DNA from 4 places in the Bradyrhizobium sp. WD16 genome. Region 3 is predicted to be linked to each of the others. Evidence: riboswitches for the same ligand, from Rfam matches in the RefSeq annotation. Region 3 holds a riboswitch; each other region holds the start of a gene.

Region 1 (3,224 bases), 330 kb from region 3:
CGTCGTCGATGGCCTTCGGGTTGGCATAGACCGGGAAATTTCCGGAAAGATAGCCAACGCCGGTCTTCAGGAGGCGCGCTCCCTGCCTGGATATGGCGAGCTGACCATTGTAACCGTAGATCGCCCAGGCATCGAGCTTACCGGAGGTGAAGGCCGAATAGCCGTCGGACGGCGTCAGGTTGATGGCGTCGATGTCGTTGAAGGAAAGGCCGACCTCCTCGAGCTGCTTGGACAGGAAATAGTGGGCGGTCGTTGCGCGCACGTAACCGACCTTCCTGCCCTTGAGATCCGCGATCGAACGTATCGGCGAATCCTTGGCAGCGACGGTGACCTGGGTGTTGAGGTCCTCGTGCGACACAGCGATGAAGCGCACATTGGCATTTTGGCGGGCGGCGAACATTGCAGGAATTTCGCTGCCCGAACCGAGATCGAGGGCATCGCTGTTGAGCGCCTCGATGTGCAGGACGCCGTTGTTGAGCTCCTTCCAGTCGATCTTGTATGGCGTCTTGTCTTCCCCGGCGGCCCGAAGCAGGGCGCGCCAACCGCCCTTGTAATGGGCCACGCGCAGCGTGACCCCGCCGAGATCGCTATCCGAGCCTCGCCTGGTTTGCGCTCCTGCGCTGCCGGCGACGAGGCCTCCCGCAAGCACGCTGAGCAGGGAACGACGGGAGACGAAAAACGGGCTGGTCACGGCGGCTCCTGTTGAGCAGGTCTCGATGCTTCCACCATAAAATGTATGGATGTCACGGACTATTCTGTTTTTCGGCGGTCGCACGAAATGAGTATTCCAACTTTTGCGACAGACGCGCTGTCTGTCGGATGTTCATCGCCGGAGGCGTGAGCAGTCGAGGCCGTCGGTACCAGTCGATTCGACAGTGATGCTTCGAAGCGAATGCCGAGATTCGTACGCTGGCAGTCTCTGAAGCGGAGGCATGCTGGTGCCGCCGCCCGGCACCACTGTGCGCTACCGCCCAACATCGGCCGGCACGGCCATGCCGGCTTGAAGGCGACGAGGCTGATTTGAATCCTTGCCTCTGTATGCTGTTAGCCCATTGGCGCGTCGGGGCTCATGGCGCAATTCGAGAAAAGTAGAAGGCTTCCTCTGACCACGCCGATTGTCCGAATTTCTCCGACCGATTGCCCCGACGCAAGACGGCACGACCGTCCGCTGACGACCCCAAACCTGGTTGGCTGAACAAACAAATGATGGCGCCATCTCAGCCGCGCTGCTGGCGGCGGCTGCATTTGACTCCCAGCGCGACATAGCTTTAGATATTCGGGACGGTTCCTCATTATTGGGGATGAAAAGGGAATGCGGTGCAAGGAAGCTTGCTCGATTCCGCAGCTGCCCCCGCAACTGTAAGCGGCGAACCTTGTGTCACGAGCCACTGGGCGACTCGGCCCCGGGAAGGCGACGCAAGGTAACGACCCGCGAGCCAGGAGACCTGCCGTCAGCCGTGGTCACACGCGAAAATGTCGGTCGGGGAGTACAGACATTGCTTCACTGAAGGTTGTCGGCCTAAAGGTGAAACTTGGCTCGCTGTGACGTGCCACTGACGTCATACCGAGGTCCGAACCTTGTCTTCTGCCACCACCGGCGACCCGCGCCGCAATTTCCTGTTTGCATCCGGCTTTCTCGTCTCCATGCTCGCGCTTGACGTCTCTGCCGCGCAGGGACAGCAGCTTCCCTCTTCCAGTCAGCTGCCGCCTATCGAGGTCTCTCCGCCGGCGACCCAAAATCGAACGGGGACAAAGCGGAGCCGCGATTCGGGATCGCGCCCGCGCCCGGCAGCACCAATCGGAGCGACATCCAACGCCACCGAGCAGAAGGAAGACGCCCGAAACGCGGTGCAGACGCCGCTCAACACCGGAACCGTTGCCGAAAGCGCTTCGCGACTGGGCTTGAGCGCGCGCGAGGTTCCCGCGACCATCGAAGTGATCGGGCAACAGACCATCGGCGACCGCGGCTATCGAACAGTAACGGAAGTGGCGCAGGGCGCGGTCGGCGTGACGTCGGGCGATAATCCCGCCGAGCCGTCAGCCTTCTCAATGCGCGGCTTTACCAACAGCCAGATCAATGTGCTCTACAATGGCATCAAGGTCGGCCCTCAGAACATGACGTCTCGGTTCATGGACACGGCCAATCTGGAAAGCGTCGAATTCCTGAAAGGACCCGCTTCTCTTATGTCAGGAGAAGGCGCGAGTGGCGGCGCCGTCAATTTCGTGACGAAACAACCGCACACCGGCCCGATCCGGAACGAGGCGCTCTTCTCATACGACTCACTATCGTCCTTCCGCAGTTACTACGGCTCAGGCGGAAGCACCAACATTCAGGGACTGGACTACCGGTTCGATATCAGCCGGTCGTCGCTAAGCGGCTTTGTCGACGATACGAACACCGGGTTACTGGATGTGTCAGGTCGACTGAACTACCGCCTATCGGACAATTTCAAGATCTGGGGGGCCATCGAGTACAAGGAAGACCGGTCGAAGGCCTACTGGGGCGCACCGCTGGTCTCTGCCGCATTCAGCGGCCCCCATGCCACGACCGGCATCGTCTCCGGAAGCTACGTCTCGAACTACAATGGTTCGAATCTCGGGCCCGTCACGATCGATGACCGCACCTTCACGACCAATTACAACGTACTCGACAACCATACCGATGCAAAGGAGCTGTGGCTTCGTGGCGGTTTCGAGCTCACTGTTGCGCCGAATCTGACACTGAAGAGCCAAGTCTATGGTTACGGCGCGGAACGTGAGTGGTTCAACAACGAGGTGGAAGCATTCAACGCCAGTCTGAACCTGGTCGATCGAGAGCGGTTCTTCGTGGCGCACAACCAGAAACTGGCGGGAAGCATCACCGATTTGACGTGGGACTCCGACATCGCGGGCTTGGGAAACCGATTGGTGGCAACCTTTGCGGCGAGCGGCCTCGACTTCGTCCGCCCGGGCGCGGCCAATTTCCCGCACGACCTGGTCACGCTGGTCGATCCGATCAGGGGATACTACGGGCCTCTGACGACGCAGCAGCAGACCGCAAGGATCGACAATGAGTCACTGTCAGTAGAAGACCGCCTGAAGATCACGCGAACATTCGCGCTCGTTGGCGGCTTGCGGCTGGAGCATATCGGGCTCGACCGAAATTCGACCGATGTCAACGGCGCGGAGAAGGCGGGCTTTCCGTTCTCAAAATCCTGGACGCCGCTGACGGGCCGGATCGGCTA
Region 2 (3,224 bases), 1.4 Mb from region 3:
GGCCTGGTCGAGGCCGTCAGGCCCGACATGGCTGAGCATGTTGACGGAGCCGAGATTGCAGACCGCGACCTCATCGGCCGAGGTGTTCAGCGTGATCTCGGTGCAGAGGTTGGAGGAATGGACCACACCCATGTGACGCTGCGGCGAACGCAGGTTGCAGGGGTCCTTGAAGGTGATCCAGGGATGGCCGGTCTCGAACAGCATGGTCAGCATGCGGCGCCAGAGGTCGGTCGCGCGCACAGTCTTGAAGATACGCATGCCGCCGGCTCTCGCCTTGGCTTCATAGGCCTCGTAGGCTGCCTTGAATGCCTCGCCGTACAGATCGTGCAAATCGGGCGTCTCGTCAGGCGAGAACAGCGTCCATTCTCTGTCGGAATCGATGCGCTGCATGAACAGGTCCGGCACCCAGTTGGCGGTGTTCATGTCATGAGTGCGGCGGCGGTCGTCGCCGGTGTTCTTGCGCAGGTCGAGGAATTCCTCGATGTCGACGTGCCAGGTCTCGAGGTAGGCACAAACCGCGCCCTTGCGCTTGCCGCCCTGGTTGACGGCGATCGCGGTGTCGTTGGCGACCTTCAGGAACGGAATGATGCCCTGGCTTTCGCCGTTGGTGCCCTTGATGTGCGCGCCGAGGCCGCGGACCGGCGTCCAGTCGTTGCCGAGGCCACCGGAATACTTTGCGAGCAGCGCATTATCCTTGATCGACTTGAAGATGCCGTCGAGGTCGTCCGAAACGGTGGTGAGGAAGCAGGACGACAATTGCGGGCGCAGCGTACCCGAATTGAACAGCGTCGGCGTCGAGGCCATGAAATCGAACGACGACAGGAGATCGTAGAATTCGATCGCCTTGGCTTCGCGGTCGATTTCGCGCACCGCCAGCCCCATCGCCACGCGCATGAAGAAGGCTTGCGGCAATTCGATCCGCTTGCCGTGAACGTGCAGGAAGTAGCGATCGTAGAGCGTCTGGAGGCCGAGGAATTGGAAGTTCAGGTCGCGCTCGGGCTTCAGAGCGGCCGAGATCCTGCTGAGATCGAAGCGGGCCAGTTCGGGATCGAGCAGTTCGGCGGCGATGCCGGTCTTCACATAGGCCGGGAAATAGTCGGCATAGCGCGTCGCCATATCGGCCTGCGAGGCGGATGTCGGCATGCCGTGGACGTAGGACAGCACCTCGCCGCGCAGCTTGTCCAGCAGCAGACGTGCACTGACATAGGTGTAGTTTGGCTCCTGCTCGACCAGCGTGCGCGCGGCCATGATCGATGCCAGCGTCAGCTCGTCCTGGCTGATGCCGTCGTAGAGATTACGAGTGGTCTCGGCGAGCACGGGAGCCGCAGAGACACCGTCAAGGCTGGCGCAGGCTTCGCCGATGATCAGCGCGAGCTGCTTGGTGTCGAGACCGACGCGCGAACCGTCGGCCAACGTGACGTGCAGGGCTGGCGTGGCGGCAGGCGCCGGCTGTGCGGCCGCTTCCTCGGCGCGCTGGCGCGACCGCTCTTCGCGGTACAGCACATAGGCGCGCGCGACCTTGTGGTTCTCGCTGCGCATCAAGGCGAGTTCGACCTGGTCCTGGACGTCCTCGATATGGAAGGTGCGCCCCTCGCCTGCACGTCGCATCAGGGTTGCGACGACCTCGGCCACCAATTGCTCGACGCTCTCATGGAAGCGGCGCGACGCAGCGGCGCTCGAGCCCTCCACCGCGAGGAAAGCCTTGGTCATCGCCACCGCAATCTTCGCGGAGTCGAACGGCGTGACCTTGCCGTTGCGTCGGATGATCTGCATGGCAGGCTCGCTGGGAACGGCAGCAAGCGATTCCGGACGCAACTGGATAATGGGAGCGGAGGTGGCCTCCGCGTGGTGCAGGTTTGAAGACATCAAGGGCCCCGTGATGCGCGCGTTGTGTTTGAGCGGGGCAAAGGAGGACGCTGCAGAAGCGCCGACGAGAGAATGCCGACGGCGCATGCAAGCGACCGCCGGGACACCCCGCCCGTGGACGTTCAGTTTGTCGCGGCAGGTCTCCTGGCTCGCAGGTCGTCGCTCGCTTCCTGTCTTCCCGGCGCCTTAAGCCAGTGACATTCGTTCGGAAACAGCTCGCTGCTGACAGTTGCGGGGGCAGCGCCGGAATTCCGCGCCTTCGCACGGTTCACCGGCTTCCCTCTTAGCCACTAAATCTTGCGATCCAGCGGAACCGTGACGTCCATATATGGTGATATTCGCGATGAAGTGTCAACGATTCGTTAAGGGTCTAAGATCCCTTTCCCTGTGGAATGCGGGGGGTCCCTGCCGGCCTAGACTAGATGCTTTCGAGACGACTCGATGTCGGCTGTTCCGAGACATGTCGGCCGTTTATCAGGTCGTTAAGGAACACGCTGGTGCAAGGCTCAGGGACACTCCGATGCCGCGGCATCTTTGCCTTGCTGAGCACCCGGGAGGCTTGCAGACGATTCATGCGGAATACGAGCGCTTCATCGACGAACTTCGATCAGTAACCGCCGATCTGTCGTACGGCCCGGCCACGGTCGCTGCCGGAATAGGGGCAACGGTCGAGCGCCTTCGCGGGATTGCGAGGCGCGCCACCATGTTGCTCACCAAGTTCGACGATGTCGAGCTCTTCTTCCGGCCTGTGACGCTGCAGGCCGTCTGCGAACACATCGATTCGCTGCGCGCGCCCACGCTCCGTCCCCCGCCGCCATCACCGCGCGGGGTCTACCAAAAACACCATGGCCGCTCCGGTATCGCTCCGAAGCGGCCATAACGTGTGAGCGGTTCTTGCTTGCCTCAGCGGCTTCGACGGTTAGGCCGTCGCACCTACGGATCGAGCTCGGTGTCCCAGTAGAGATAGTCGAGCCAGCTGTCGTGCAGGTAGTTCGGCGGGAACAGCCGGCCGTTGCGATGGAGCTGGGCGCATGTCGACGTTCAGGGGGTCAGAAGCGAGTCGATGCCCGGAACGGAGCGCCGACACGCTGCTGAGTGTTTCACACGACCATCAGGTCCTTTGCGACGATGATCTTGCCCTTGAAGTATTTCGCCGCCGGCTCGCGCCAGACGTCGTCCGTGATGCTGTCGAGCGGGGGCGTGAGATGCGACAGGACCAGCGTTTTGACGCCCGCTTCCTGCGCGATACGACCGACGTCCTCCGACGGCGTGTGGTCGGCCTTCATATGCGCCATGAAGGCGTCGAACTTGACCGGCCGCCCCTTGGCGATCGCTTCTTTGATGTAATTCTCGACGGC
Region 3 (3,224 bases):
CCCGGAAGCGGATAGGCGTTGAACACGCCCCGGGTCGTCGCGCTGGCGATGGCGTAGTCGTAATAGGCGACGTTGAACAGATTGTTGATGCCGGCCGACCAGAAGTAGCGCTCATAGGCCCCGCTCAGCTTGACGTCCACGGTGGCATTGGCCGGGATCTTCGGCTGGAGGTTCTGCTGATCGTTGTCCATGCGGCGGCTCGACCAGGCCCGCAACGTGGCGTCGAACACCAGATACTTGTCGAAGATGTCCCAGCTGACGCCGGCGCTGCCGGAATAGCGCGACACCAGCGGCACGTCGCTGCCGGCATATTGGCCTTCGCGGAACACGGCGCGGGTATAGGTGAAGCCGCCGCGTAGTTGCAGGCTGTCATTGATGCGATAGCTGGCGCTGGTCTCGCTGCCGTAACGGCGGGTCGGGTCGAGGTTGTAGTTGTAGAAGCTGACCGGATTGTAATGGATCTCGTTGGTCAGCTCCATGTCGTAGACGCTGGATTGCATCTCGAAGCGACCGGCGTTGACGCGCAGGCCGGTCTCGACGTCATACGAGGTCTGGGTCTTGATGTCGAAATTGTTGGCCACCGGGTTGAAGAAGGCGTCGAACATCGGCCCGGAACTGACCCGCTCGTCGACATTGGGCGTGCGGAAGGCGCTGGCAGCGCGGGCGAAGCCGGTGAACACCTCGTTGAAGCGATGTTCGAGGCCGCCGAGGACGGCGGTGTTGGTCTGCGCCTGATCGAGCGGCAGTTGCTGGGCGTCACCGAAGTAATTCGGCGCGGTCGGATCGAGCGTGTCGCGCGCGGTCACCAGGGTGCGCTGGATGCGGCCACCCAAAGTCAGGTCGGTGGTCGGCAGAACACTCACGGTCTGCTGGTAATAGGCCGCGAGGGTCTGCTGGCCGAGATCATAGACGTGGACCGGTGCGGAGCTGCGATATTGCGAGCGGCTGGAATGGTAGGTCGCGTCGTGGAAGTCGACCCCGGTCAGAACGGTGGAGGGCAGGCCGAACAGGACCGATTTGATCGACAGCCGAGGTGTCAACGACCAGGTGCTGAGGTGACTGTCGCTGAAGCTCGCGTTGAAGCTCGACAGCGGCACGTCGCCGAAGAAGGCGGATTGCTGTTTCTTGACGCGGACACCGCCGTCGACGATCAGGTCGACGCCGTCCCGCAAGGTCGTGGTGAATCCGGCGGTGGCATTGATGCCCTGCTTGTCGCCATGGTCGAACGGTGTCGAGGAGCCGCGCGGATCGGTCGCGATCTGGCTGGCTCCGGTGGTGGGATCGACCCGGCGTCCGCCGGGAAAGCCGATGTGCTGGTTGTCGCCGGCGAGGTTCAGGAAGGCGGTGAAGTCCGGCGTCGTGTAGCGGAGGTCGCCGACGCCGTTGACCTGGTTGATGGCGTTGTTGGTGCGCCAGCCGCCCGATGAAAAGACATTGCCAAAGGCCGACGAGGACCACGGCCCCTGATTGACGGCGGCGGAGACCACGCCCTGGCGCTGGTTGAAGGAGCCGGTGCCGGCTTCCGCCTTCATGCTCGCCGGCGGACCATCGACGGCGGTCTTGGTGACGATGTTGATGACGCCGCCGACGGCGTTGTCGCCATAGAGCACCGCGCCGGAATTGCCGCGGGTGATCTCGATGCGTTCGATGGAATCGCGCGGGATGGTCGAGAAGTCGACCCCCATGAGGTCGAGGTCGTTGACGCGGCGGCCGTTGATCAGGACCAGGGTGTTGGCGCTGGCGAAGGCGCCGAAGCCACGCAGGTCGACCGCGGTGTAGGCGCCGTTGGCGATGCCGAAGGTGGACTGCACCTGCACGCCGGGGGTCTGGGCGATGATGTCCTGCAGCGACTGCGCCGGCGAGCGTGCGATCTCGGCGGCGGAGATGACCGTGCTCGAGGCGCCGACGATGGTGTTGGTGGCGCTGTCGAGCCGGCTTGCGGCGACCGTGATCGCCGGCAGTGGGGTGGCCTGCTGGGCGTCGGCCGCGGTGGCGATGAGAACGGGGATTGCAGGGCAGGATGCAAGACAGGACACAAGACAGCTGGTGGCGAGCCAGCGGGTGCGGCGAGTCCCTGCGGAAACAAAGACGGCGGGCATGAATGGCCTCGGTTGACGTCGGTGGCACGTCACCGCGACCGAGGTTCATGACGCAGGATGCGTCGATGAAACCAATGCCTGTACTCCCCGACCGACATTGCCGCGTGTGACCACGATCGACGGCAGGTCTCCTGGCTCGCGGGTCATCACCTGATGTCGCCTTCCCGGGACCGAATTTCCCAGTGGCGCTGGACAGCAGGCTCGTCGCTGACAGTTGCGGGGGCAGCTGCGGAATCGGACACCCTGACCTCGCCTGCGGCGAGCTTGTCTGGTGGTGTCCCCACCGCATTCCCTTTTGATCCCCGAAGGGAACCGTCGAATCGACGTTAGGGTTTGTTAACGACGGGAGTCAAGGCGACGGCCTGTTGTGCCGGAATGCGACGTTCGTGCTCGCTCCGTTAACGATCAGAACGCGGGTGGAACGAACCGGGCCCGAATCGGCGAACAGCGATTCGCGCAGGCGAAGCCGTGCGCCATGTGGTGCTGCCTGTGCGAGACAGACACAAGATGGCGATGAGGCGTGTGATCTGTGTTGTGAGACGCGTTAACACCACTGTGCCAGCGGAGGACGTCGGTCGTCGTGCCGTTAACTTCTCGAACACCGGTGGAACGAAGCGGGTCCGAATCAGCGAAATGCGATTCGCGCAGCGCGCAGCATGCTCGATGTGGTGCGTACACCGAGAGAGAAGCACAAGATGGCAGCGGCGCCTGATCGCGTGGCGCTCATCAGTGGTTAACGCGTGCCTCGTCCGCCTGTGATGAATGGGCGTTACCGGCATCGTCCCACAATGCGACGCATGTTCCGTGTCGCGTTAATCTTTCGAACAGTCGAGGAACGAAGCAGGGACGAATCGGCGAGAAGTGATTCGCGTTCGTTGAGTCATGCTCGATGTGGTGCCCGCACCCGTCGCGAGACACAAAATGGGTTCGGCAACTCGGCCGGCGATCGCACAACAGGTTAACGCGCGAGCGTGTCCTCATCCGGCTTTGCCGATCGGCAGCCGGCGCGTCGTCTTGAGGCAGTCGAGCACGATCGAGGAGCGCACATGGGCGACGCTCTCGTGCGGCATCAGCACGTTGTTGACGATGTCGGACAGGCTCTTGAGATCGCGCAGGGCGATCTTG
Region 4 (3,224 bases), 1.4 Mb from region 3:
GATAGCCGTCGAGTTCGGTCAGCAGCCGCGGCTGTGCCGTCGAGAGTGCCGCGAGCCGCGGATCGGGACGGCCGTCGCCGGGCAGCAGCGCCAGGATGGTGCCGGCGCCGCGGCAGGCCGCGGCGAGCTCCTCGGCGCCGTAGCGCCAGTAATCGAGTCCGCCGATCAGGCGCACCACGACGACCTTGGCCGCGGCGATCACCTGCTCGACATAGAGGTCCACCGACATCGGATGGCGCAGGCGCGACAGGTTGGCGAGCCGCAGCGACGGGCGGTCGGCGCCGAGCCGCGACCAGGCGGCGGCCGCCGCCGCGAGATCGGTGTCCGAGAACGACAGCAGCACCATGTCGGCCGGGCTCTGGCCGAGATCTTCGGCGACCTCGGCTTCGTCCAGCGTATGCTGCTCCCGGACCAGCAGATGCATGAGGTCAGCCCAACGCTCCGGCCTCGATCACCCCGGCCGCGATGCCGGCGCGGTCGAGACCGTTGCGGCCGATGACCACGAGGTGCCCGTGGCGCGGCTCGCCGGCATTCCAGGGACGATCGAAATGATGGCGGAAGCGGGCGCCGACGCCTTGCAGCTCGAGGCGCAGCGGCCGGCCGGCGACGGCGACAAAGCCCTTGATGCGCAGGATGTCGTGCTGCTCGACGACGCTCTTGAGCCGCTCGACGAGGCTCTCCGGTCTTGCAATCTCCGGCATGGCCACCACGAAGCTCTCGAAATCGTCGTGCTCGTGGTCCGGCGCGTCGTCGTGATGCGACGGCCGGGCGGCGAGATCGGCTTCGGCCGCGGCGTTGAGACCGAACAGCGTGGCGAGGTCGATCTTGCTCTCGCGCGCCGCGACCACCTTGACGGCGCGCGGCAGCCTGGCGGCGATCTCGCGGGCGAGCGCCTCGACCTGTTCCGGCGCGAGCAGGTCGGTCTTGTTCAGGATGACGAGATCGGCGGCGAAGAGCTGGTCCTCGTAGACCTCGGCCAGCGGATTGTCGTGGTCGAGGGTCTCGATCTCCGCGCGCTGGGTGGCGACGGCGGCCGGATCGTCGGCGAAGCGCCCGGCGGCGACGGCGGGGCCGTCGATCACCGCGACGACGCCGTCGACCGTCAGCCGCGACCGCAGCGATGGCCAGCTGAACGCCTTGAGCAGCGGCTTGGGCAGCGCCAGGCCCGAGGTTTCGATCAGGATGTGCTCGGGCGGCTGCGGCCGCTCCATCAGCGCTTCGATGGCCGGGACGAACTCGTCGGCCACGGTGCAGCACAGGCAGCCATTGGCGAGTTCGACGATGTCGGTCTCGGCGCAGGCCTGGAGGCCGCAGCTCCTGATGGTCTCGCCGTCGACGCCCCGGCTGCCGAATTCGTTGACGATCACGGCGAGCCGCCGTCCGGCGGCGCCCTCCATGATATGGCGCAGCAGCGTGGTCTTGCCGGCGCCGAGGAAGCCGGTGATGATCGTCACCGGCGTTTTCGTGGCGTGGAGTTTGTCGGTCATGAGGCTCCGTCCGGTGGCGGCGTGAGCGGGGGAAAGCGGCCGAGCATGGCGTCCTGCAGCGAGGCCGGCCGCCGGGAGGGCAGCACCGCACCCGATTTCGAGTCGCGGTAGATGCGCAGGTAGGTCAGCACGTCATTGAGCTTGCTGTCGTCGAGGTGACCGAGCAGGTAGCTCCATTTGCCGGGCGTGGAGACGGCGGCCGCGCAGCCGCGCTGGCAGGAGACGAGGCAGGTCACTTCCTTCAGCTCGATCCAGTCGCCGTCGCCGCGCTCGCGCAAGGCGCGGGCGAATTGCTGATGGAGTCGCCGCCCGGCCGGCGCCATGCCGTCGCGCTCGGCTTCCCCGGCGCGGCAGGTGACGCAGACATGCAGGCTGACGGTCTGGCCTTCGGCCATCGGCGGACTTTCCCAAATGGCCTGGCGTCAAACGCCTGAGGCCGGATCAGTGGGACGCCGACTGCCCCTGGGGATCAGGGTGAGGTGTAAGATACACAGCCGCCACCGGGGCGCCCCGCCCGGTACCGCAGTCTTCCTTTGATGGCAGGTCTCCTGGCTCGCGGATCAGTCGCGTTCGTCCGTCTTCCCAGGAGCGAACTCCCAGTGACCATGAGACAAAACGCTTTCCGCTTACAGTTGCGGGGGCAGCCGCCGCCTTGGAGCCGATTGGCTCCTCACGGTGTTCCCTCTTTAACCATCCTCACGGACGGACCATCGGCCGGCACTATGATCTGCGGGGACGGTCGATGTCAATCAGGCGGCCCCACCGGGCGGATTGACCAGGTGGCGCATGCCATCGAAGCGCGCAGCTTCTCGGCAGGCCTGCAGCCCGTCTCGACGCCATCGGCGCAATCGGGAGCGTGCGATGCTTTGATGTCGCAGGACGGTCGGGCAGGTCATCGTATGATCTGGATGATGTGCGTGCCGCCGGCCGCGCGCTTGACGATCATCGATTCGCGATCGATCCCGCGCCCTTGTGGTGACAACGCTTAGCGCGTTCATCCTTTGTTATCGATGTCAGAACTTGGACGCCTCGAGGCGATACAACCAGTGCTGGCAATCTCCCGGAATTTATAGTTCATCAAAGCTTTGTCGCGATTTTGTTCCCGAAGCCGCCAGGTCGGCGCTGCGGGATCGGGGATGCCGGGGTATCTGAGCTCCTATTTATCGAGGCTGTTCGCCGGCGATCTGGCGGCCTTCGGCGGACCGCCGACGGACGAGACGGTCGCCGGCCATATTCGGGCCGAACAGGTCTCGCTGGTGCTTCGCTATTCGCCCGGCATCATGCTGGCCAACGCCTGCAACGCGGCGGTGCTGGCCATCGCCCTGTGGCCCTCGCCGGACCGATTCCCTGCCCTGGTCTGGGCTGCTGTCGTCGGTTGCGGCACGCTCATCGTCGGACTGAAGGCCTTTTCGTCGCGACGGATCGCCAAGCCGCAGTTCGTCTCCCGCGGCACCATGCACCGGCTGGTGCGCAATGCGTTCATTCTCGGCCTCGCCTGGGCGGTCGTGCCGGCGGCGTTCTTCGCCGACGCCTCGAACGGCGGCCAGATCGTGATCACCTGCCTTTGTGCCGGAATGCTGGCGGGCGGCGCGCTCGCTTTTGCCACGATCCCGGTGGCAGCGATTGCGTTCACGACGCCGATCTTTCTGGGGACGGCGATCTGCATCGGCGGCGCCGGCGATTTCGTCTACCTGCTGGTCGCCATCCTGGTCGTGGTTTATGGATCCGTGCTGCTGC

Evidence for each region. A riboswitch is a leader RNA that binds a small molecule or an ion and turns the genes downstream of it on or off. The one in region 3 is predicted to bind cobalamin.
Region 1: another riboswitch for cobalamin. It lies ahead of DB459_RS07160 (TonB-dependent siderophore receptor); the one in region 3 lies ahead of DB459_RS05635 (TonB-dependent receptor).
Region 2: another riboswitch for cobalamin. It lies ahead of DB459_RS12255 (ribonucleoside-diphosphate reductase subunit alpha); the one in region 3 lies ahead of DB459_RS05635 (TonB-dependent receptor).
Region 4: another riboswitch for cobalamin. It lies ahead of DB459_RS12200 (DUF1636 domain-containing protein); the one in region 3 lies ahead of DB459_RS05635 (TonB-dependent receptor).

What each region holds. Positions count from the first base shown of each region.
Region 1 covers NZ_CP028908.1:1,539,964-1,543,187, forward strand. Annotated here, with positions in the region: gene DB459_RS07155 (ABC transporter substrate-binding protein) at 1-691, opposite strand, end outside; cobalamin riboswitch at 1,266-1,468, shown strand; gene DB459_RS07160 (TonB-dependent siderophore receptor) at 1,645-3,224, shown strand, end outside.
Region 2 covers NZ_CP028908.1:2,651,285-2,654,508, forward strand. Annotated here, with positions in the region: gene DB459_RS12255 (ribonucleoside-diphosphate reductase subunit alpha) at 1-1,866, opposite strand, end outside; cobalamin riboswitch at 1,983-2,199, opposite strand; gene DB459_RS12260 (hypothetical protein) at 2,387-2,746, shown strand; partial or broken gene DB459_RS12265 (HNH endonuclease) at 2,800-2,901, opposite strand; gene DB459_RS12270 (MBL fold metallo-hydrolase) at 2,967-3,224, opposite strand, start outside.
Region 3 covers NZ_CP028908.1:1,206,712-1,209,935, reverse strand. Annotated here, with positions in the region: gene DB459_RS05635 (TonB-dependent receptor) at 1-2,099, opposite strand, end outside; cobalamin riboswitch at 2,203-2,431, opposite strand; gene DB459_RS05630 (Lrp/AsnC family transcriptional regulator) at 3,077-3,224, opposite strand, start outside.
Region 4 covers NZ_CP028908.1:2,636,059-2,639,282, forward strand. Annotated here, with positions in the region: gene cobN (cobaltochelatase subunit CobN) at 1-424, opposite strand, end outside; gene cobW (cobalamin biosynthesis protein CobW) at 429-1,487, opposite strand; gene DB459_RS12200 (DUF1636 domain-containing protein) at 1,484-1,882, opposite strand; cobalamin riboswitch at 2,008-2,214, opposite strand; gene DB459_RS12205 (bifunctional diguanylate cyclase/phosphodiesterase) at 2,624-3,224, shown strand, end outside.